One region of the Kribbella solani genome, then DNA from elsewhere that is predicted to be linked to it. Evidence: riboswitches for the same ligand, from Rfam matches in the RefSeq annotation. Region 1 holds a riboswitch; each other region holds the start of a gene.
The links. Region 1 has a riboswitch for cobalamin ahead of metE (5-methyltetrahydropteroyltriglutamate--homocysteine S-methyltransferase). Riboswitches for the same ligand answer to the same signal wherever they lie in the genome.

Region 2: linked by a shared signal. The riboswitch ahead of HDA44_RS23105 (ABC transporter substrate-binding protein) and the one ahead of metE (5-methyltetrahydropteroyltriglutamate--homocysteine S-methyltransferase) in region 1 are both predicted to bind cobalamin.
Region 3: linked by a shared signal. The riboswitch ahead of cobN (cobaltochelatase subunit CobN) and the one ahead of metE (5-methyltetrahydropteroyltriglutamate--homocysteine S-methyltransferase) in region 1 are both predicted to bind cobalamin.
Region 4: linked by a shared signal. The riboswitch ahead of HDA44_RS38850 (magnesium chelatase subunit D family protein) and the one ahead of metE (5-methyltetrahydropteroyltriglutamate--homocysteine S-methyltransferase) in region 1 are both predicted to bind cobalamin.

The regions. Positions count from the first base shown of each region.
Region 1 is NZ_JACHNF010000001.1:1,867,670-1,872,739, forward strand. Features, by position in the region: gene HDA44_RS08265 (cation:proton antiporter domain-containing protein) at 1-1,558, opposite strand, end outside; cobalamin riboswitch at 1,642-1,862, shown strand; gene metE (5-methyltetrahydropteroyltriglutamate--homocysteine S-methyltransferase) at 2,002-4,254, shown strand; gene HDA44_RS08275 (helix-turn-helix transcriptional regulator) at 4,285-5,013, shown strand.
Region 2 is NZ_JACHNF010000001.1:5,069,012-5,074,081, forward strand. Features, by position in the region: gene HDA44_RS23095 (FecCD family ABC transporter permease) at 1-268, opposite strand, end outside; gene HDA44_RS23100 (FecCD family ABC transporter permease) at 304-1,287, opposite strand; gene HDA44_RS23105 (ABC transporter substrate-binding protein) at 1,284-2,306, opposite strand; cobalamin riboswitch at 2,333-2,516, opposite strand; gene HDA44_RS23110 (hypothetical protein) at 2,570-3,541, opposite strand; gene HDA44_RS23115 (MFS transporter) at 3,555-4,841, opposite strand; gene HDA44_RS23120 (hypothetical protein) at 5,042-5,070, shown strand, end outside.
Region 3 is NZ_JACHNF010000001.1:2,388,203-2,393,272, reverse strand. Features, by position in the region: gene HDA44_RS10755 (cobalamin biosynthesis protein) at 1-918, shown strand, start outside; gene HDA44_RS10750 (phosphoglycerate mutase family protein) at 909-1,589, shown strand; gene HDA44_RS10745 (DUF3500 domain-containing protein) at 1,580-2,548, shown strand; cobalamin riboswitch at 2,596-2,736, shown strand; gene cobN (cobaltochelatase subunit CobN) at 2,769-5,070, shown strand, end outside.
Region 4 is NZ_JACHNF010000001.1:2,382,312-2,387,381, reverse strand. Features, by position in the region: gene cobN (cobaltochelatase subunit CobN) at 1-594, shown strand, start outside; gene surE (5'/3'-nucleotidase SurE) at 607-1,374, shown strand; cobalamin riboswitch at 1,564-1,693, shown strand; gene HDA44_RS38850 (magnesium chelatase subunit D family protein) at 1,752-3,830, shown strand; gene cobO (cob(I)yrinic acid a,c-diamide adenosyltransferase) at 3,830-4,444, shown strand; gene HDA44_RS10720 (cobyrinic acid a,c-diamide synthase CobB) at 4,668-5,070, shown strand, end outside.

The DNA of each region.
Region 1 (5,070 bases):
CCGGTTTGGTGTCGCGGAACTGCCGGCTCCCGGACATCAGCCGCGGCACGATCCGTTCCTTCAGCGCGCTCACCGCCGCCGGGTCGAGTGGTTCGCCATCGACGGTCTGTTCATCCAGCGGACCGAGCGCGTCGATCGCCGCCTCGCCGATCTGCCGCATCAGCGCCTGCACGGAGTCACGCTTGTCCTCGGCGCTCTCCGCGCGGAACCGCATCCGCGCGATCACGGCCGGCAGCGTCAAACCGAACAGCACCAGCGTGATCAGCGCGACGATGAAGGCGGCCAGTACGACGGTGGCGCGATGTGGTGTCCCGGCCGGGATGGTCTGCACCGCGGCGACCGTGACGACGCCGCGCATACCGGCCCAGCCGAGCACGATCAGCCCACGGCCGGTGATCGGCTCACGTTCCTCGAAGTCGATGTCGGCGTGGCTGCGGGCGAGCCGTTTGCGGGCCCAGGCGAGCCGGTTCTCCTCGCGCTCCCCCGACGGTTCCATCGCGTCGAGGCGTTCGCCCATCTCGCTCAGCCTGGCCCGGAGCTGGTCGTTGCGGTCGCTCGACCCGAACCGGCTCTGCACGGCGGGCCAGGCCAGTCCGAGGAAGCGCAGCACGATCAGCAGCACGACCACCAGCAGTACGAGCAGGGTGATTTCGCCGAAGGTCGTCTCGGCGCGGGCGTCATCGACCAGCTCCGGCAGCTGGTAGCCCATCGCGAGGAAGACGCCGCTTTCCAGGATGAAGCTGATCGTCGTCCAGGTGGTCGCCTGCGTCTGCCGGTCCCGCGCGGTGAATCGCCGGCTGCCCAGCGCGCCGGTCAGCAAACCGGCGATCACCACCGCGAGTACGCCGGAAGCGTGCACGCCCTCGGCCGGGAAGTACGCGAGGAACGGTACGGCGAACGAGATCGTCGTGTTCAGCACCGGGTCGTCGAGCCGCTGCCGGAGCAACGCGGTCAGCAGGCCGACGGCGCCGCCGATCAGGATCGCGCCGACGACCGCCCAGGCGAAGTCGAGGGCGGTGTGCCCGAGGCTGAAGTGCGTGGTCACCGCGAGCGCCGCCAGCGCGGTCCGCAGCACCACCAGCGCCGACGCGTCGTTGACGAGGCTCTCCCCCTCGAGCACCGTCATCAGCCGCGGCGGCAACCCGACCCGGTGCCCGATCGCGGTCGCCGCCACCGCGTCCGTCGGGCTCACCACCGCTCCGAGCGCGACCGCCAGCGCGAACGAGATGCCCGGGAGCACGGCGTGGACGAGCGCGCCGATCACCAGCGCGGACACGATCACCATCACGACCGACAACCAGGAGATCAGCCCGAAGTTCCGGCGTACGTCGAGCACCGGCAACTGCACCGCGGCCGAGTAGAGCAGCGGCGGCAGTACGCCCGCGAGGATGATCTCCGGCTCGATGTGGATGGCCGGCGTACTCGGCAGATAGCTGGCCCCGATCCCGAGCGCGACCAAAAGCAACGGCGCCGCCACCCCGGTCCGGCGCGCGAACACCGACGCGGCGATCATGATCGCGAGCCCGCACCCGGCGATCAGAACAATCTGATGATCCACGTAACCGCACCTTAGGCCACCGATCCGGGATTTCCGCGCACCTGACTGCTGGACAATTGCCGGGGAGGTGCCGGCGGGACGCTATTGTCTGAGGTACCGACGGTTCGCCCGGTCATGCGGTTCGTGACCTGGCGAGGCAAGAGGGAACCCGGTGGGAATCCGGGACTGCCCCGCAGCGGTGAACGGGAACGACCGCCGTCAACAGCACTGGACGCAAGTCCGGGAAGCGACGGCCAGTAGGTTCACCGGTCATACGACCGGTCCGCCCGTGAGTCCGAAGACCTGCCGTTGGTCCGCGTACCACCCGGTATGCGGCGGATCGGATGTCCCGTGGGAGGACCCGCCCGGCCCCGCGGCAGCACCGGTCCTCCCGGGCAGCCGTGGCCGGCACGTCGTACCCGCGAGGCCCGCCGATCCCTCGGCACGCTCGCGAGGAGAGAGACGTGAACACCCTCACCACGGTCCTGGGATACCCGCGCATCGGCCCCAGGCGCGAACTGAAGCACGCCCTGGAGACGTACTGGCGCACCGGCGACCAGGATGCCCTTGAGGCGACCGGCCGCCGGCTCCGGGAGGAGACCTGGCAGCAACTGCAAGGGCTCGACTCGGTCCCCGGCAACACGTTCTCGTACTACGACCAGATGCTGGACCACGTTCAGCTCTTCGGTCTCACACCGGCCCGCTTCCGGCAGCTCGGCCTGTCGCCACTCGACACGTACTTCGCGATGGCCCGCGGCCGGGACGATGTCGCGCCGCTGGAGCTGACCAAGTGGTTCGACACGAACTACCACTACCTGGTGCCCGAACTCGACGGGACCACGACGTTCGGCCTGGAGCCGGAGAAGTTGCTGGGTGAGCTCGCGGAGGCGCGCGCGCTCGGCGTCGAGCTGCGCCCCGTACTGATCGGTCCGCTCACCTTCTTGTTGTTGTCGAAGGCAACCACGCCGGATCTGAACGTACTGACCTTGCTGGAGCCGCTGCTGGACCAGTACGTCGAGCTGCTCGCCGTACTCGATCAAGCCGGTGCCAGCTGGGTGCAGCTCGACGAGCCCGCGCTGGCCCAGGACCGTACGCCGGCCGAACTCGACGCCCTGCTTCGCGCCTATGACCGGCTCACGGCCGCGCCCGACCGCCCGAATCTCCTGGTCGCTACCTACTTCGGCGACCCCGGCGGCGCACTGCCCGTGCTCGCTGCCACCGCCATCGAGGCACTCGCCGTCGACCTGGTGTCCGCGCCGGGCCTGGTCCGGCGGATCGCCGAGCTCCCGTCGCTACGCCGCAAGACCGTGTACGCCGGGGTGGTCGACGGCCGCAATGTCTGGCGTACCCGGCTCGGCGACGCGGTCTCGACCTGTACGGACCTGCGGGCCGTGGTCGGCCGGCTCGGCATCTCCACCTCCTGCTCGCTGCTGCACGTCCCGTACGACCTGGAGGTGGAGGACGAGCTCGACCCAGCTGTCGGGGACCGACTGGCATTCGCGCGGCAGAAGGTGGACGAGGTCGTCCTGCTCGGCCGCGCGATCAACGAGGACTACGGCGTGCTCGTCGATCTGGAGCGGGTCAAGCGGCGGCTCCCCAACGAGTCCGATCTCCTCCGGGATCAGGCAGTACGCGAGCGGGTGGCCGGCGTACGCCCAGAGGACCGGCAGCGGGTGCCGTACGAGGAGCGTCGTACGGCGCAGCAGGCACTAGGACTGCCCGCACTGGCGACCACGACGATCGGATCGTTTCCGCAGACCGCCGACGTCCGCAGGATTCGTACCGACCTGCGGGCCGGGCGGATCACCCGGCCCGAGCACGACGAGCGGTTGCGTACGGAGATCCGGCGCGCGATCGAGCTTCAAGAGGAGCTCGGGCTGGACGTCCTGGTCCATGGTGAGCCCGAACGCAACGACATGGTCCAGTACTTCGCCGAGCGGCTGGACGGCTTCGCGACGACCAGGCTCGGCTGGGTGCAGTCGTACGGCAGCCGCTGTGTCCGGCCGCCGATCCTGCACGGCGACGTCTCCCGGCCGGGTCCGATCACCGTCGGCTGGACGTCGTACGCCCAATCGCTCACCGATCGTCCGGTCAAGGGCATGCTGACCGGGCCGGTGACGATCCTCGCCTGGTCCTTCGTCCGCGACGACCAGCCGTTGGCGACCACGGCCGACCAGGTCGCGCTGGCGCTCCGGGACGAGGTCGCCGATCTGGTCACGGCCGGGAGCCGCGTCGTCCAGGTCGACGAGCCGGCTCTGCGCGAACTGCTCCCGCTCCGGGAAGCGGATCGCAAGGCGTACCTCGACTGGTCGGTTGGGGCGTTCCGGCTCGCGACCGGCGGGGCTCCGGCGGCGGTCCAGGTCCATACCCATCTCTGCTACTCCGAGTTCGGTGCCGTCATCACCGGTATCGACGGCCTGGACGCCGACGTGACCACGATCGAGGCGGCCCGGTCCCGGATGGAGGTGCTCGGCGACCTCGGCTCGATCGGTTTCCGCCGTGGCGTCGGACCGGGCGTGTACGACATCCACTCGCCGCGCGTGCCGAGTACGGACGAGGTCCGCGCGCTGATCCGCGCGGCGCTCGCGGTGGTCCCGGCCGACCGGCTGTGGATCAATCCGGACTGTGGCCTGAAGACCCGCGACTGGCCCGAGGTCCGGGACTCGCTGCGAAACCTGGTCAGCGCCACCCGGGAGGTGCGCGCCACACTCGGCTGATCTGTCGGTGCCGCCGTCTAGCCTGCGGACATGAATCGGATGGATCGGTTGTACGCCCTCGTGGAGGAGCTTCGCGCGGCGGGGTCGCGGGGGCGTACGGCGCGGCAGCTGGCCGAGCGGTTCGAGGTGAGCGTGCGGACGATCGAGCGGGATCTCAGCGCGCTCGGGCAGGCCGGGGTGCCGCTGGCAACCAAACCGGGGCGTACGGGTGGGTACTCGGTGGATCGCGCGATGACCTTGCCGCCACTCAACTTCACGCCGCGGGAGGCGATGGCGGTCGCGGTCGCGCTGAGCGGGAGTGAGCATGCGCTGTTCGCGAAGGACGCCCGGAGCGCGCTGCTGAAGATCGTGGCGGCGATGCCCGCGAAGGATCTCGACGAGGCACGGGCGGCCGCGGCCAAGGTACGGCTGCTGGTCCGGCCCGCGCCCGATCCGGACGGTGAGATCGCCGAGCAGATCTGGCGGGCGATCAGCGACAACGCGGTGCTGCGGATCGTGTACACCGACACGAACGGGGCCGAGACCGAGCGGGACGTCGAGCCGCAGCATGTGGTGGTCGCGCAGAACGGCTCGTACCTGACCGGCTGGTGTCACCTGCGCCAGGAGGACCGGATCTTCCGGATGGACCGGATCGTCCGCGCGGAGCGTACGCCGGTGCCGCGCCGCCGGGCGACCGAGGAGCTGAAGGTGGTCTGCCGGGACCCGGACCTGCCGATCGAGGCGCTGCGGCCGGAGGAACTTTTCCCAACACCGACATAGGGCTGTCGCGTCCGGCTGGAACCGTGGAACTCGTTCGACGATCGATTCGATGAAAGC
Region 2 (5,070 bases), 3.2 Mb from region 1:
GTACGGCGGCCAGCGCGGCCCCCGCGTTGATGCCGATCAAATCCGGGCTGACCAACGGATTCCGGGCCAGCCGCTGAAAGATCGCCCCCGACATCCCGAACGCCATCCCGACACCGACGCCGGTGAGAATACGAGGCAATCGGTTGTTCACCACGACGTCGTACGTGATCAAAGTGCCATGCCCCGACAGCGTACGAAGGACTTCCTCGATCGGCAGCGTGTAATCGCCCCGAGTCAGTGCAAACGCGCCAACGAGCACAATGAACACCCAAGCAGTGCCCGAGACCACAACGCTGTGAACCTTCACAGTGATGCCATTCGCCGCCGCCGGACCAGGGCGATGAACAACGGCGCACCCACCAACGCGGTGACAATTCCGACCTGCAACTCGGCCGGCCGTGCCGCGACGCGACCAACAACATCGGCAAGCAGCAGTACAGCCGGAGAAAGCACCATCGACCAAGGCAGAATCCACCGCTGATCCGGCCCGACAATCGTCCGCGCGACATGCGGTACGGCCAGACCGAGAAACCCGATCGGACCAGCGATAGCAGTCGCCGTACCGGCCAGCACAACCACCGCAAGACCGGCCAGCGACCGCACCAGCATCACCCGCGTACCGAGCGCGCGAGCCAGATCCTCGCCGAGCGCAAGCTGATTCAGCGATCGCCCCAGCATCAGCGCCAAAAAGGTGCCCACAGCAACAAATGGGACCGCTTGGGCGACGATCCCCTGGTCCGCGAGTGACAACGATCCGACCACCCAGAAGCGATACTCGTTCAACGTGGACAGGTCGAGCAACGTCACCGCCGAGGTGATCGAGCCCAGCAACGCGGAGATCGCCGCGCCGGCCAGCGCGAGCTTCACCGGCGTCGTACCGCCGACCGCCCCGACCAGGTAGACGACCACGGTCGCCACCAGCGCGCCGCCCATCGCGAACCAGACGTAGCCATTCAGGCTGTGCACCCCGAACAGCCCGATCGCCGCGACCACCGCCACCGCCGCGCCCGCGTTCACGCCGAGGATGCCCGGATCGGCGAGCGGATTCCGGGTGACGCCCTGCATCACCCCGCCCGACAGGCCCAGCGCGATGCCGACGAGCACCCCGGCCAGCGTGCGCGGCAGCCGCAAGTACCGGATCACCCGATCGGTGTCGCTGCCGCCGAACTCGGTCAGCGCCCGGTACACCTCACCGATCCCGATCCACCGGTTGCCGGCGCACAACGACAGCACCACGGCGACCCCGAGCACCGCGACGCAGAGGGCGAGACCGCCCGCTTTCTTCACTTGACCAGGTCAGGATGCAGGATGTGTGCCAGGTTCTCGGTGGTGTACGCGCCCCGCACTCCGGCCGAGTGATTCGCGAACAGCCACGGGATCACGTGCCGGTTGCGTACCGCCTTGAGATTCGCGTACGCCGGGTTGGCCAGCAGCTTGTCCACATCGGGCTGCGACGACGCGGCCGTCATGGCTGCGTCGCAACACCCGCTGATCAGTACGTAGTCCGGATCGCGCTTGATGAACTCCTCAACGCTGATCTTCACGTTCCGCTTCGAAGTCAGGTCCGCGAACGCGTTCACGCCACCGGCCTGCCGGATCAGCACGGTACCGAAATCCGGTCCGCCGGAAACCGTCAGACCACCGCCTTCGAGCGCCGGCCGGATGATCGCGACGGTCGGCCGCGGCGCGTTCTTGACCGCGTTCCCGACCGCGGCGATCCGGCGCTGCTGGTCCGCGATCACGCTCTCGGCCCGGTCCTCGACGCCGAACAGCCGGCCGAGATCACGCAGGTCCGCGTACACGTTGTCCATCGAGACCGTCGCCGGGTCGATCGCCTCGTCGCCCTTGCCGTCCGCGGTCGGGCAGAGCGGGCTGAAGATCCAGGTACGTACGCCGAGGTCGGCCAGGCTCTTCCGGCTACCGAAACTCGAGTCGCTACCGCCCGCGCTGAACACGTCGTTGAACCCGGACAGCACGAAATCCGGGTTCTGACTGAGCAGTTCCTCACGACTCGGCAGGTTCTTGAAGTACTTCGCCTTCGCCTGCGCGGCGGCGTACTCCGGCAGCACCCGCGCATCGAGGTACGCCGTGCCGACCAGCCGATCGGAGATACCCAGCGCGTGCGCCATTTCGATGGCCGGCTGGTACGCGGCGAACACGCGCTTCGGTGGACCGTTGACGGTGACGTCGATCCCGCAGTTCTTCACGGTGATCGCGTCGGCGCGCGAGCCGGCCTCGGCGGCGGGACCACAGCCGGCCAGCAACGACAGGGACAGGACAGCGGCAACAACGCGTACAACGGCCATGGCGGACCGCTCCTCCAGCACCTCGTGGACGGGTCAACGCCGTGGCCGGTCTCCTGGCTGACGGGTACCGCGTCCACCGGTCTGACCTTCCCAGCCGCACGCGGCCAGTGGTCCCCTCGCGGGTACGACTGATGCACATCCCGATCACAGTGGCGAGGGCCGCGCCGGTACCGCACCGGCTTCCCGTACACCACGGCGCCGCCACCCTAACACCCGCGATCCGGTCGCGGTGGGCATCGCGACGAACGTCTCAGCAGGGCAGCTCAGCGCGTGTACAGCGGCGACATCGCGAGCGCGAACTGCGTCATCAGATCCGGATTGATCGCGCGGGCCGGCAGCGGGACCAGGTCGACCAGCTTGTCGTCACCGACCCGGATCGTGGTCCGCCCGGTGGCGGTGTCGACATACCCCTCGTCGCCGAGCGGTACGGACTGGGCCGTCGCCGCCGTGCGGATCGGAGCCATCAAGGCCTTGGCGTTCGGGGTCCGCCGGACCGTGCTGTACAGCACACTCGCCGAGTTCACCCAGCCGCAGACCGGGTCGCCGCTCAGGGTCTGCCCGTCCCGCCGGATCATCGCCGCGGCGCCCATCACCTTCTCGGCCGCGGCCGACCCGCGATCGCATTCCGGCCGCGTGATCCGCCACTCCGGCACCAACTGCCCCGGCTGCTGGAGCGCGACGTCCCGCGCGATCTCGACGTACTTCGCCGGCGTCGCCTTCGGCCCGGCGATCTTGTACAGCTTGCCGCCCAGCAAGAACACCACGAACGTACTGGTCCCGTATCCACCTTCGCCCACGACGGCCGGCTTGGCCGGTTCGCCCTTGGTCGCAGCGTACGCCTTCTGGGTTGCCGCCAGGATCGCCTTTGTTGCCGGGAGCACCGAAGTCTCCACGTTCAGCACCGGCGGGTTCGGGCCGATGCCGAGCTCCAGCTGGCAGACGTCGTACGTCGGGATGCCGAAGTCGGCCGGCGGTGTCTTCGGCTGGACGGTCGCCACCGGTACGGCGAGGGTCGATCGCACCAGGGTCGCGTTCATACGTACGCACAACGTGTCGGCGGCCTTCGCGGACTCACTCGGCGTCGCCGACGGCGTTTGGGACGGTGTTTCCGAGTCCGGCGGCGTACTCACCGACACCAGCGGCGGCGCACTCGGCGCGTTCTCCGGCTTGAGCCCACCACAGCCGGCCAACAGTCCGGCAGCCAGCCCCGTGATCACTACCCGGCGGATACGCATGATGCCCCGAAGCCTAGCCCGCGGCGCGGAGTTGTCTTTCGCGGACGGCGTGTTCGTCGGTGCGGGCGTCGTAGCGCCAGAACTCGCGTAACCAGGCCGCGGTACCTAGTACGCCCACGACGCACAGCGCGCCGCCGCTGACGATCGCGGTCCGGACTGTGGTCAGGTCCGCGACCACGCCAGAGCGAGCCTGGCCGCCGAGCGGGCCGAGGGAGTAGCCGAGCATCTCGATCCCCGCCAGCCGGCCGCGCATCTCGTCCGGGATCGTCTGGTTCCAGATCACGGCACGGAACAGCCCCGACACCATGTCGGCCGCCCCGGCGACGGCGAAGAACGCGATCGCGAACCAGATGTTCGGGGCCAGCCCGGCGACCCCGACCGCCGCGCCCCAGCACATCGTCGCCAGGACCACCGCCCGGCCCTGATGGTGGACGTGCTTCGCCCAGCCACTGGTCAGGCTGGCGCACATCGCCCCGACCGCCTCCGCGCTGTACAGCAGACCAAGCAGCTTCGGTTCCTTCAGTACCTCGGTCGCGAACGCCGGGAACAGCACGATCGGCATCGCCAAGAACATCCCGACCATGTCCACCAGGTACGTCGCCAGCAGATCCTTGCGCCGGAACGCGTACGTGATCCCGCCACCGATCGCCCGCAGACTGGGCGCGGACGTCTGCTCACTCGGCCGGTACGAGCCGAGGCGGGCGTACAGCAGGGTCGCGAAGATGATGCCGACCAGCTCGACGCTGAACGCCCAGGTCACGCCGACCGAACCGACCAGCACCCCACCTAGCGCCGGCCCGGCCAGCTGGCCGATCTGGGCGGTCAGGGAGCTCAGCGCGACCGCTGCCGGGATCTCCGCGTGCTTCACCACCCGCGGCAGCAGCGCGTCACGGCTCGGCCGCTGGAGTGACGACGCGATCGCGTTCAGTGCGCCACAGACGTAGATCAGCCAGATCTGTGGATTCGGCAGCAGGGTGTTGGCGACCATCAGCGCGGAGATGACCACCTGCGCCAGTCCGGTACCGACCAGGAGCTTCCGGCGTTCCACATGGTCCGCGAGCGCGCCGCCGTACAGGCCGAACACGACCAGTGGCGCGATCGTCACCAGACCCATCGCGCCGACCGCGAAGTTGGAGCCGGTCAGTTGGTACAGCTGGTACGGCAGGGCGACGTACCCGACCATGCCGCCGAGGAAGAACACCGAGCCGGACACCAGCAGAATGCGGAAATCCCGCGAGCCACGCCACGGGGTCAGATCCACCCGCAGCCGGGAAAAGCGGGTCCGGAGACTTAGAGCCACCTGAGTATGGTGACAGCACCGAGCGGCCTGGACGAACCTGTTTTCAGGCAACCATTTCCACCTGCGCCGAAAGGGTCGCGGCAGACCCGGGAGCTGACCCCCGGCGTCCTACCGTTGGAACCGATTGGTTGCCCAGGGCGTCAATCGGCCCGGAGATCCGGCCGGACCTCCAGATGCATTGTGAAGACGAAAGGACCCGCATGATCTCGATCAAGTCGGTCGGTTCCCG
Region 3 (5,070 bases), 520 kb from region 1:
GGCCTCGCGTTCGGCTTCGCCGCCGACCGCGTGCTCGGCGATCCACAGCGGTTCCATCCGGTGGCGGGCTTCGGCCAGGCGGCGGCGCGGTTGGAGCGGCCGTTGTACGCCGACTCGCGCGCGAGCGGTGCCGCGTACACGACGCTCCTTGTCGGTGCTACGGCCGCGGCTGGTCTGTTGGCCGAGCGGGCCACGCGGAGACACCCGGTACTGCACACGGCCGTCACGGCTGCGGCGACCTGGACGGTGCTGGGCGCCCGGAGTCTTGAGCGTGAGGCGGAGGCTATGGCCGGGCTGCTGGAGGAGAAGGACATTCCGGCGGCGCGGGATCGGCTGAGTCACCTGTGTGCGCGGGACGCCAGTGCGCTGGAGGCGGACGAGCTAGCGCGGGCGACGGTGGAGTCGGTCGCGGAGAACACGTCCGATGCGTGTGTAGCGCCGCTGTTGTGGGGCGGCGCGCTCGGCGTACCCGGGTTGCTGGCGTACCGCGCGGTGAACACGCTGGACGCGATGGTCGGCTACCGGTCGCCCAAGTACGTGAACTTCGGCTGGGCGTCGGCGCGGCTGGATGATGTGGTGAATCTCGTACCGGCTCGGGTATGCGCGGCGTTGACCGGTGTCGCGGCCGGTCAGGCGCGGGAGAGCGTACGGGTGTGGCGGCGCGACGCGGGCAAGCACCCGAGCCCGAACGCCGGCCCGGTCGAGGCGGCGTACGCGGGTGCGCTCGGCCTGACCCTCGGTGGCACGAACAGCTACGGGACGTACGCGGAGAATCGCGGCACGCTCGGTGACGGACCGACGCCGACGGTCGCGGACGTACGCCGAACCGCCACGCTGGCCCGCCGGGTCGGTGTGGCGGCTGCTGTACTCGCGGCTGTGGTTGGCGTATGCAATGGAAGGGGGCGGGGATGGGGTTGAGCCGACGGCCGCTGCGGATCGTGCTGTTGCGGCACGGTGAGTCAGAGGCGAACCTGGACAAGTCGGTGTTCGAGCGGGTGCCCGACCACGCGATCCCGCTCACCGCACACGGCCACGAGCAGGCGGCGCGGACCGGCAAGCAGTTGCGTGAGCTGTTCGAGAACGAGCCGGTCCGCGTGTACGTGTCGCCGTACCTCCGGGCACTGCAGACACTCGAGTCGCTCGGACTGAACGACCTGATCGGGCTGGCGCGCGAGGAACCCAGGCTGCGCGAGCAGGACTGGGCGAACTTCCAGGACACCGCTGACATCGAGCGGCAACGGCAGCTGCGCGACGAGTTCGGGCACTTCTTCTACCGGTTCACGCATGGTGAATCCGGCGCGGACGTGTACGACCGGGTGTCGACGTTCCTGGAGACGATGCACCGCGACTTCGACAGCCCGGACGCGCCGCGGAACGTGCTGCTGGTGTCACACGGGCTGACCATGCGGCTGTTCTGTACGCGCTGGTTCCACTGGTCGGTCCGGTTCTTCGAGTCGCTGCGGAACCCGGACAACGCGGAAACACGCGTGCTGCTGCGGCAACCCGATTTCCGGTACAAGCTGGACCGGCCGTTCGAGCAGTGGACACCCTACGAGCCAACGGAGCGGGAGCGATCAGCATGGTTGTAGCGCAGACGCGGGACACGGTGCTCGAGCTGCTGGCGAGTCTGACCCCGGCGCAGACGGAGAAGATCCGTGCGCCGTTCGACACGCCGGACCATCAGCAGTGGACGTACCTACCGGGTTCGGTTCCCGGTCTGGCGCTGACGGAGCTGACACCGGTGCAGCAGCAGCTGGTGGAGCGGTTGGTCGCGACCGATTGCAGTGCACGAGGTGCGGCGGACGTGTGGGCCGTACTGGACGCGGAGGTGGTCGTACGCGGTCTGCCTGAGCTTCCGGAGTCGGGGGAGTGGGAGGGGTCGATCGTCGGCGATCGGTACTTCCTGCGCGTGCTGGGCGACCCGAACGGTACTGAGCCGTGGGCGTGGCGGTTGAACGGTCACCACCTGGCACTGCATGTCACCGTGGTGGAAGGTGCGGTCGCATTCACACCGCAGTTCTTCGGGTCGAACCCGGCGGAGGTGCGTACCGGTCCGAAGGCTGGGCGGCGGTTCCTGGCTGGTGAACAGGACCTCGGCTTCCAGTTACTGCATTCGTTGGAGCCGGGTCAGCTGGAGCTCGCTGTGGTTTCACCCGACGCACCGGATGACATCCTCACCCGCCACGATCCGGTGGCCGATCCGTCCCTGCTGCACCGCGGTCTGTCGTACGGCGACATGTCCGCCGACCAGCGCCAGCTCTTCAGCCTGCTGATCGGCCAGTACGTCGGCCGCGCCGCCGGACCGATCGGCCTGCAGACCTGGCACGACATCACCGACCACGGCATCGAACAGCTGACGTTCGCCTGGGCCGGCCAAACCACCCCCGGCCCCGGCCACCGCCACTACTACTCGATCGCCGGCCCCACCTTCCTGGCCGAATACGACAACACCCAGGACAACGCCAACCACATCCACTCAGTCTGGCGAGACATACGCAACGACTGGGCCACCGACCTCCTAGCAGCCCACTACACAATGCACCGCTAGACCCCCTCTCCTCCTCGCTCTTCCTTCCCGAACCGTCGGGGAGTGCGAGGTGTCGTGGAAGAGCCGGTAGAGTCCGGGGTGTAAGCGATGGCATCAGCAGGAACCCGGTGTGAGTCCGGGGCGGTCCCGCCACTGTGAGCTCCGTGTTGGAGTGAGTCAGGAACTGCCGCCGTCGTACCTGGAATCGGGGCGTGGACACCCCGGAAAGGAACGGTCGCTCATGCCTGTCGCCGCGGAGCTGTTGCTGCTCTCGACTGCTGACACCGATCTGCTCGCGGCCGCTCAGGCTGATGCCGGGTGGAAGGTCGCCAACCCGTCCCGCCTGGAACTGGGCGCACTGGACGCACTCCTCGCCGACGCCGCGGTGGTCGTGGTACGGCTGCTCGGCGGTCGACGCGCCTGGGAAGACGGGCTGGACGCGGTACTCGCAGCCGGGAAACCTGCCGTCGTCGTCAGCGGTGAGGCGGCGCCCGACGCCGAGCTGATGTCGCTGTCGACAGTCCCGGCCGGTGCGGTCACCGAGGCACTCGCCTACCTGAGGGAGGGCGGCGCGGACAACCTCCGAAACCTGGCCGGCTTCCTGCGCGACACCCTCCTGCTCACCGGCGACGCATTCGACCCGCCGCACGCACTCCCGGCGTACGGCGTCCGCGGCACGTACACACCGGACGACCGCCCAGTCGTCGGCATCGTGTACTACCGCGCCCACGAGATCTCCGGCAACACCGCCTTCGTCGACGCCCTCGCCGCGGCGGTCGAGGAGGCAGGCGCGCAACCACTGCCGGTGTACTGCGGAACGCTCCGCGGGCTCGACCCGACCAGCGCCGACAACACCGGCCTGTTCGACCTGCTCAGGAAATGCGATGTCCTGGTCACGACGTTGCTCGCGGCCGGCGGATCGGTCGCCGCCGACGCCAGCGCGGGTGGCGCGGATGACGCCTGGGACGCGGGCGCGCTCGCCGCGCTCGACATCCCGCTGATCCAGGGACTCGCGCTGACCTCGACCCGCGAGCAATGGGTGGACAGCGACGCGGCGGTGAGCCCGCTGGACGCGGCCACTCAGGTCGCGATCCCGGAGTTCGACGGCCGGCTGATCACGATCCCGTTCTCGTTCAAGGCGTACGACCAGGACGGCCTGGCCCGGTACGCGCCGGACCTCGAGCGCTGTACGCGGCTGGCCGGGATCGCGGTCGCGCACGCGCGGTTGCGGCACATCCCTGCCGCCGAGAAGCGGATCGCGCTGGTCCTGTCGTCGTACCCGACGAAGCACGCGCGGATCGGGAACGCGGTCGGCCTGGACACCCCGGCGTCCGCGGTCGTCCTGCTCGGACAGTTGGAAGCAGCCGGGTACGACCTCGGCGGACTCGACCTGAGCGAGCTGCAGGGCGCGGACGGCGCCGACGGGCTGATCCACCGGCTGATCGCCGCGGGCGGGCACGACGTCGACTGGCTGACCGACGAGCAGTTGGCCGATGCGGTCGCGAAGATCCCGCTGTCCACGTACGCGACCTGGTTCGGCCGCGTGCCCGATTCGTTGCGTACGGCAATGACCGACGCGTGGGGCGAGGCGCCCGGCGAGCTGTACGTCGACACCTCCGGCGACGAACCCGCGATCGCACTTGCCGCGCTGCGGTTCGGGAACGTCGTCCTGATGATCCAGCCGCCGCGTGGTTTCGGCGAGAACCCGGTGGCGATCTACCACGACCCGGACATGGCGCCGTCACACCATTACCTCGCCGCGTACCGCTGGCTGGAGGCATCGCCGACGGACGGCGGTTTCGGCGCGCAGGCCGTCGTACACCTCGGGAAGCACGGCACGCTGGAGTGGCTGCCGGGCAAGGGCATCGGGCTGGCGGCCGGCTGCGCGCCGGACGCGGTGCTCGGCAACCTGCCGATGGTGTACCCGTTCATCGTCAACGATCCCGGCGAAGGTACGCAGGCGAAGCGCCGCGCGCACGCGACCGTCGTGGATCATCTCGTCCCGCCGATGGCGCGGGCGGAGACGTACGGCGACATGGCGAAGCTGGAGTACCTGCTCGACGAGTACGCGACCGTGTCCGCGCTGGATCCGGAGAAGGTACCGACGCTGCGGGCGCAGATCTGGACGCTGATCCAGGCGGCGCAACTGCATCACGACCTGCACACGGACGAGAAGCCGGAGGACGACGACTTCGACGAGTTCGTGCTGCACCTGGACGGGTACCTGTGCGAGATCAAGGACGTGCAGATCCGGGACGGGTTGCATGTACTCGGTGGTGCGCCGGCGGGCGAGGCGCGGGTCAACCTGGTGCTCGCCGTACTGCGGGCGAAGCAGCTCTGGGGTGGTTCGTACTCGATCCCCGGCCTGCGGACCGCGCTGGGTGCGACGTTCGGCGTGGACGAGGCGGCGCTGCTCGCGGACCCCGGGCGGGCCGTTCCGGAGCTGGCCGGGCTTGCGACGCTTGCCGACCTTCCCGCGGTCAGTGGCGCGGACGGCGTCGACCTGCTGGAGTCCCTGGCGCGGAAGCTCGTGGTCGGGATGG
Region 4 (5,070 bases), 510 kb from region 1:
AAGGGCCTCGACGGCGCGGAAGCACGTGGCTCGATGGAACGCGCGTATGCCCGGATCCAGGTCGCGGCGAAGAACGCCGACACCCGCGAGCACGACATCATGGACTCCGACGACTACTTCCAGTACCACGGCGGCATGATCGCGATGGTGCGGCACCTGACCGGCGCCAACCCGAAGGCGTACGTCGGCGACTCGGCCGTACCCGCGCAGGTGAAGACGCGGACGCTGGACGAGGAGGCGAAGCGGGTCTTCCGGGCCCGGGTGGTGAACCCGCGCTGGATGGCGGCGATGCGGCGGCACGGGTACAAGGGTGCGTTCGAGATGGCCGCGACCGTCGACTACCTGTTCGGGTACGACGCGACCGCGGGCGTGGTCGACGACTGGATGTACGAGACGCTGACCACCGAGTACGTCGCGAACCCGGAGATGGCCGAATTCTTCCGGAAGTCGAACCCGTGGGCCCGGCACGGGATCGCCGAACGGCTGCTCGAGGCGGCCCAGCGCGGTCTGTGGGCGGAGCCGTCCGACGAGGCGCTGGAGACGCTGCGCGGCGCCGTCCTTGAGACGGAGGGTGACATCGAAGACCGGGGCTGATTGGGTGGAGCCATGCCGCCAGAGCAGCTCCGGGTCCTGATCACCAACGACGACGGTTACCTCGCGCCGGGAATCCGGGCGCTCGCGCCGGTGATCGCCGGGCTCGGGTACGAGGTGCTGGTGGTCGCGCCGCTGAACGACGAGAGCGGGGTCGGATCTGCCCGCGCCGGCATGCTCGACCGGCCGATCCGGAGCGAGTCCGACCAGGAGAACGGTGTTACGTACACCGGGATCGACGGGACGCCGGCGCTCGCGGTGACCTTGGCCACGGTCGGTGCGTTCGGGCGGACGCCGGATCTGGTGCTGTCCGGGATCAACCGGGGCGCCAACATCGGCGTGCCGATCTTCCACTCCGGAACCGTCGCGGCCGCGCTCACCGCCGCCGGTCAGAACACGTCGGCGGTCGCGGTCAGCATCGACTCCGAGGACCCGGACCACTGGGTGACCGCGGCGACCGTCGCCGGCGAGGCGCTCGGCTGGATCGCGCCCGAACCTGTCGGCACCGTCCTGACGATCAACGTCCCCGACCGCCCGCTGAATCAGCTCGCCGGCGTCCGGCACGCGACCCTGGCCCCGATCAACCGATCCCGCGTCATCGGCACGACCGCTCCCACCGGCGACCCGATGATCGAACTGGAACCCGCCCGCCCAAATCCGCTCCCCGGCACCGACGAGGCCCTCCTGAACGCCGGCTTCGTCACCGTCACCCCGATCCTCGGCATCCGCGAAATCCAAGACGACACCGCCGCAACCACCCTCGACAAACACCTAACCCGCTAACCCGCACCCAACACCACCACCTGGCAGCCCTCACCCGGTTACGCCTGACTGCTGATCGGTACCGGCGGGCGGGTAGTGGTTGGTGGTGGGCTGGGCGGTTGCGCCCGCGCGTGGGTGGAACGGGTCGGTTCGGGCGACCAGTACCCGTTGTTCGGTCCACCACCTCCTGTTGGTTGCCGGGCGGTGTGCCATGATCGGGGCGACGGTTGTGGAGGAACACCGGTGACCAGCTTGCTGGGAGTCCGGGGCGGTCCCGCCACTGTGACCGGAGCCTTCGGGGTCCGGAAGCCAGGACATCTACGGCCGTCCGCCGGTACGCCGGCGTACCAGTGCCGTAGCGGGCGTGGACACCCGCTCGACGAAAGGGACTTCCGCCGATGCGGGCTGCTCGATCTGATGCCGGGTTTCCGTTCACCGCGATCGTCGGGATGGACGATCTTCAGCTGGCGCTGATCCTGGCGGCGGTGTCGCCGGCGATCGGCGGGGTGCTGATCCGGGGCGAGAAGGGCACGGCGAAGTCGACCGCCGTCCGCGCCCTGACCGAGATCCTCCCGCCCGTGGACGTGATCCCGAACTGCCGCTTCTCCTGCGACCCGGACCACCCCGACCCAACCTGCCCAGACACCCCGCACGGCATTGCCGCTGACGCTCCGCACCGCACCTCCGCCGACACCCCGCACGGTGCTGCCGCCAACGCCCCACACGGCACCGACGCCTCGCGTGATGGCTCGGTTGGTGGTGGGATACGGCGGGCGGCTCGGTTGGTGGAGTTGCCGGTGGGGGCGACCGAGGACCGGGTGCTCGGTTCGCTGCATCTGGAGAAGGCGCTGGCCGAGGGCGTCACCGCGTACGAGCCGGGGTTGCTGGCGGCGGCGCATCGTGGGCTGTTGTACGTGGACGAAGTGAACCTCCTGCACGATCACCTGGTCGACGTACTCCTGGATGCCGCCGCGATGGGCCGGGCAACGGTTGAGCGCGATGGTGTTTCGGTGACGCACCCGGCGCGGTTCGTACTCGTCGGGACGATGAACCCGGAAGAAGGCGAGCTTCGGCCGCAGCTGCTCGACCGGTTCGGTCTGACGGTTGATGTCGTCGCCAGCCGGGATCCGGCCGTGCGGGTCGAGGTCATGCGCGCGCGGCTCACGTACGAGGCAGGTCCGGCCGACTTTGCCGAGCGGTACGACGGCGCGCAACGTGAGTTGGCCGAGCGGATCGTGAAGGCGCAGGGGTTGTTGCCGGACGTGATCCTGACCGACGCGGCGTTGCGGCAGATCGCGGAGATCTGCGCGTCGTTCGACGTTGATGGGATGCGCGCCGATCTGGTCACCGCGCGGACGGCGGTCGCGCACGCGGCTTGGTGCGGTCGTACGGTCGTGGAAGTCGAGGACGTACGCGCGGCCGCGAAGCTCGCGCTGCCACATCGGCGCAGGCGAAACCCCTTCGACGCACCCGGCCTGGACGACCAGCAACTCGAAGACGCCATCAACAACACCACCCCAGAAGAAGACCCGGATGACGACGGGCCCGATGATCCGAGTGGCGGGCCGGGCGGGGGCGTCGACCCTTCAACTTCAGCTGATGGTGATGAGCAAGTACCTGGTGAGGCGACTGCTGGTCCTGCTCCGAGCGGCGACGTCGCGGGTAGTGGCGAGCCGTACAAGGCGCGGCTGTTGAGTGTGCGGGCTGCTGGGGTGGGTGTGGCTGGGCGGAGGTCACGGGCGCTGACCGAGGTGGGGCGCGTGGTGGGGGACCGGGCTCGGGTCGGGCGGGAAGCCGGGCGGCCGCATTTGCTTGGGACGATTCGGAGCGCGGCGCCGCATCAGCATGCGCGTGGGCGGAGCGGTCCGGGGCTGACGGTACGGGCGGCGGACGTGCGGCTCGCCGTACGCGAAGGCCGCGAAGGGAACCTCGTCCTGTTCTGCGTCGACGCATCCGGATCGATGGGTACGAAGAAGCGGATGAGTGAGGTCAAGACCGCGATCGTTTCGCTGCTGCTGGACGCGTACCAGCGCCGCGACACCGTCGGGCTGGTCACCTTCGCGGGCGCCGGCGCGACGGTCGCGCTCCCGCCGACGGGCAGCGTGGAAACCGCGGTGCGACGGCTCGAATCATTGCCGACCGGTGGGCGTACGCCGCTCGCGGAAGGTTTGTTGCAGACGGCCGAGCTGCTTCGGGTCGCCGCGATCCGCGATCCGCGCCGGCGACCGTTGCTGGTACTCGTCACCGACGGTCGCGCGACGTACGGCGAGAACGCGTTCGCCCGCGCCCGGGAGGCGGCCGGGTGGTTGGGACAGCGGGGGATCGCGACGGTGGTGGTCGATTGCGAACCGCGTCGCGGCGTACGGCTCGGGCTGGCCGCGGAGCTCGCGGGCGATCTCGGCGCGGAGTACCTCGATCTCGGGGATGTTGCCGCCGGCAACCTTGTCCGTACGGTCAGCGAACGGAAGGCGGCCTGATGCCGAAAGGGCAGCCGGTCGCCGTACCGGATGACGGCCTGACCACGCGGCAGCGGCGGAACCGGCCGTTGCTGATGGTGCACACCGGGGAGATGAAGGGGAAGTCGACCGCCGCGTTCGGAATGGCGTTGCGCGGGTGGAACCAGGGCTGGCGGATCGGGGTCTTCCAGTTCGTGAAGAGCGCGAAGTGGAAGGTCGGCGAGGAGAACGCGTTCAAGGCGCTCGGGCGGCTGCACGACGAGACCGGCGAGGGCGGACCGGTCGAGTGGCACAAGATGGGTGAAGGGTGGAGCTGGTCGCGCAAGCCTGGTACGGATGCCGATCACGCGGCCGACGCGTTGGAGGGGTGGCGGGAGATCCAGCGCCGGATCGCGGCCGAGGCGCACGATCTTTACGTGCTGGACGAGTTCACGTACCCGATGAAGTGGGGCTGGGTGGACGTGGACGAGGTGGTCGAGACGCTCAGCGATCGGCCGGGGCACCAGTACGTGGTGATCACTGGGCGGGACGCGCATCCCAAGTTGGTTGAGGCGGCCGATCTGGCCACTGAGATGACCAAGCTCAAACACCCGATGGACACCGGCCAGAAAGGCCAGAAAGGCATCGAGTGGTGACCGCGCCGGGTGATACGGCGAGCAGTCGGCCGGGTGGTGCGGCGAGCGGTCGGCTGGGTGGTGCGGCGAGCGGTCGGCCGGGTGGTGCGGCGAGCGGTCGGCCGGGTGTTGGGGCATGCCTGAGTGCTGGGGTGTGCAAGTGGCCGGGTGATGGGCCGGGTGTCGGGGTGGGCAGTGGCCGGGTGTTGGGGCGGGCTCGAGTGCCGGGGTGGGTGATGGGCTGGTGGGTCGGTTGATTCCGCGGGTGGTGGTGGCGGCGCCGGCTTCGGGGGCGGGGAAGACGACCGTCGCGGTCGGGTTGATGGCGGCGTTGCGGCGGGCCGGGCACACGGTGGCCGGGTTCAAGGTCGGGCCGGACTACATCGACCCTGGGTTCCACGCGGTCGCGACCGGGCGGCCCGGGCGGAACCTCGACCCGATGCTGTCGGGGGAGGAGCGGGTCGCGCCGCTCTTCCAGCACGGCGCGGCCGGGGCGGACCTCGCGGTCGTCGAAGGCGTGATGGGCCTGTACGACGGCGCGCTCGGCACCGAAGGGTTCTCCTCGACGGCGCATGTCGCGAAGCTGCTCCGCGCGCCGGTCGTACTCGTGGTGGACGCGTCCGCGGCCGGACGGAGCGTCGGCGCGG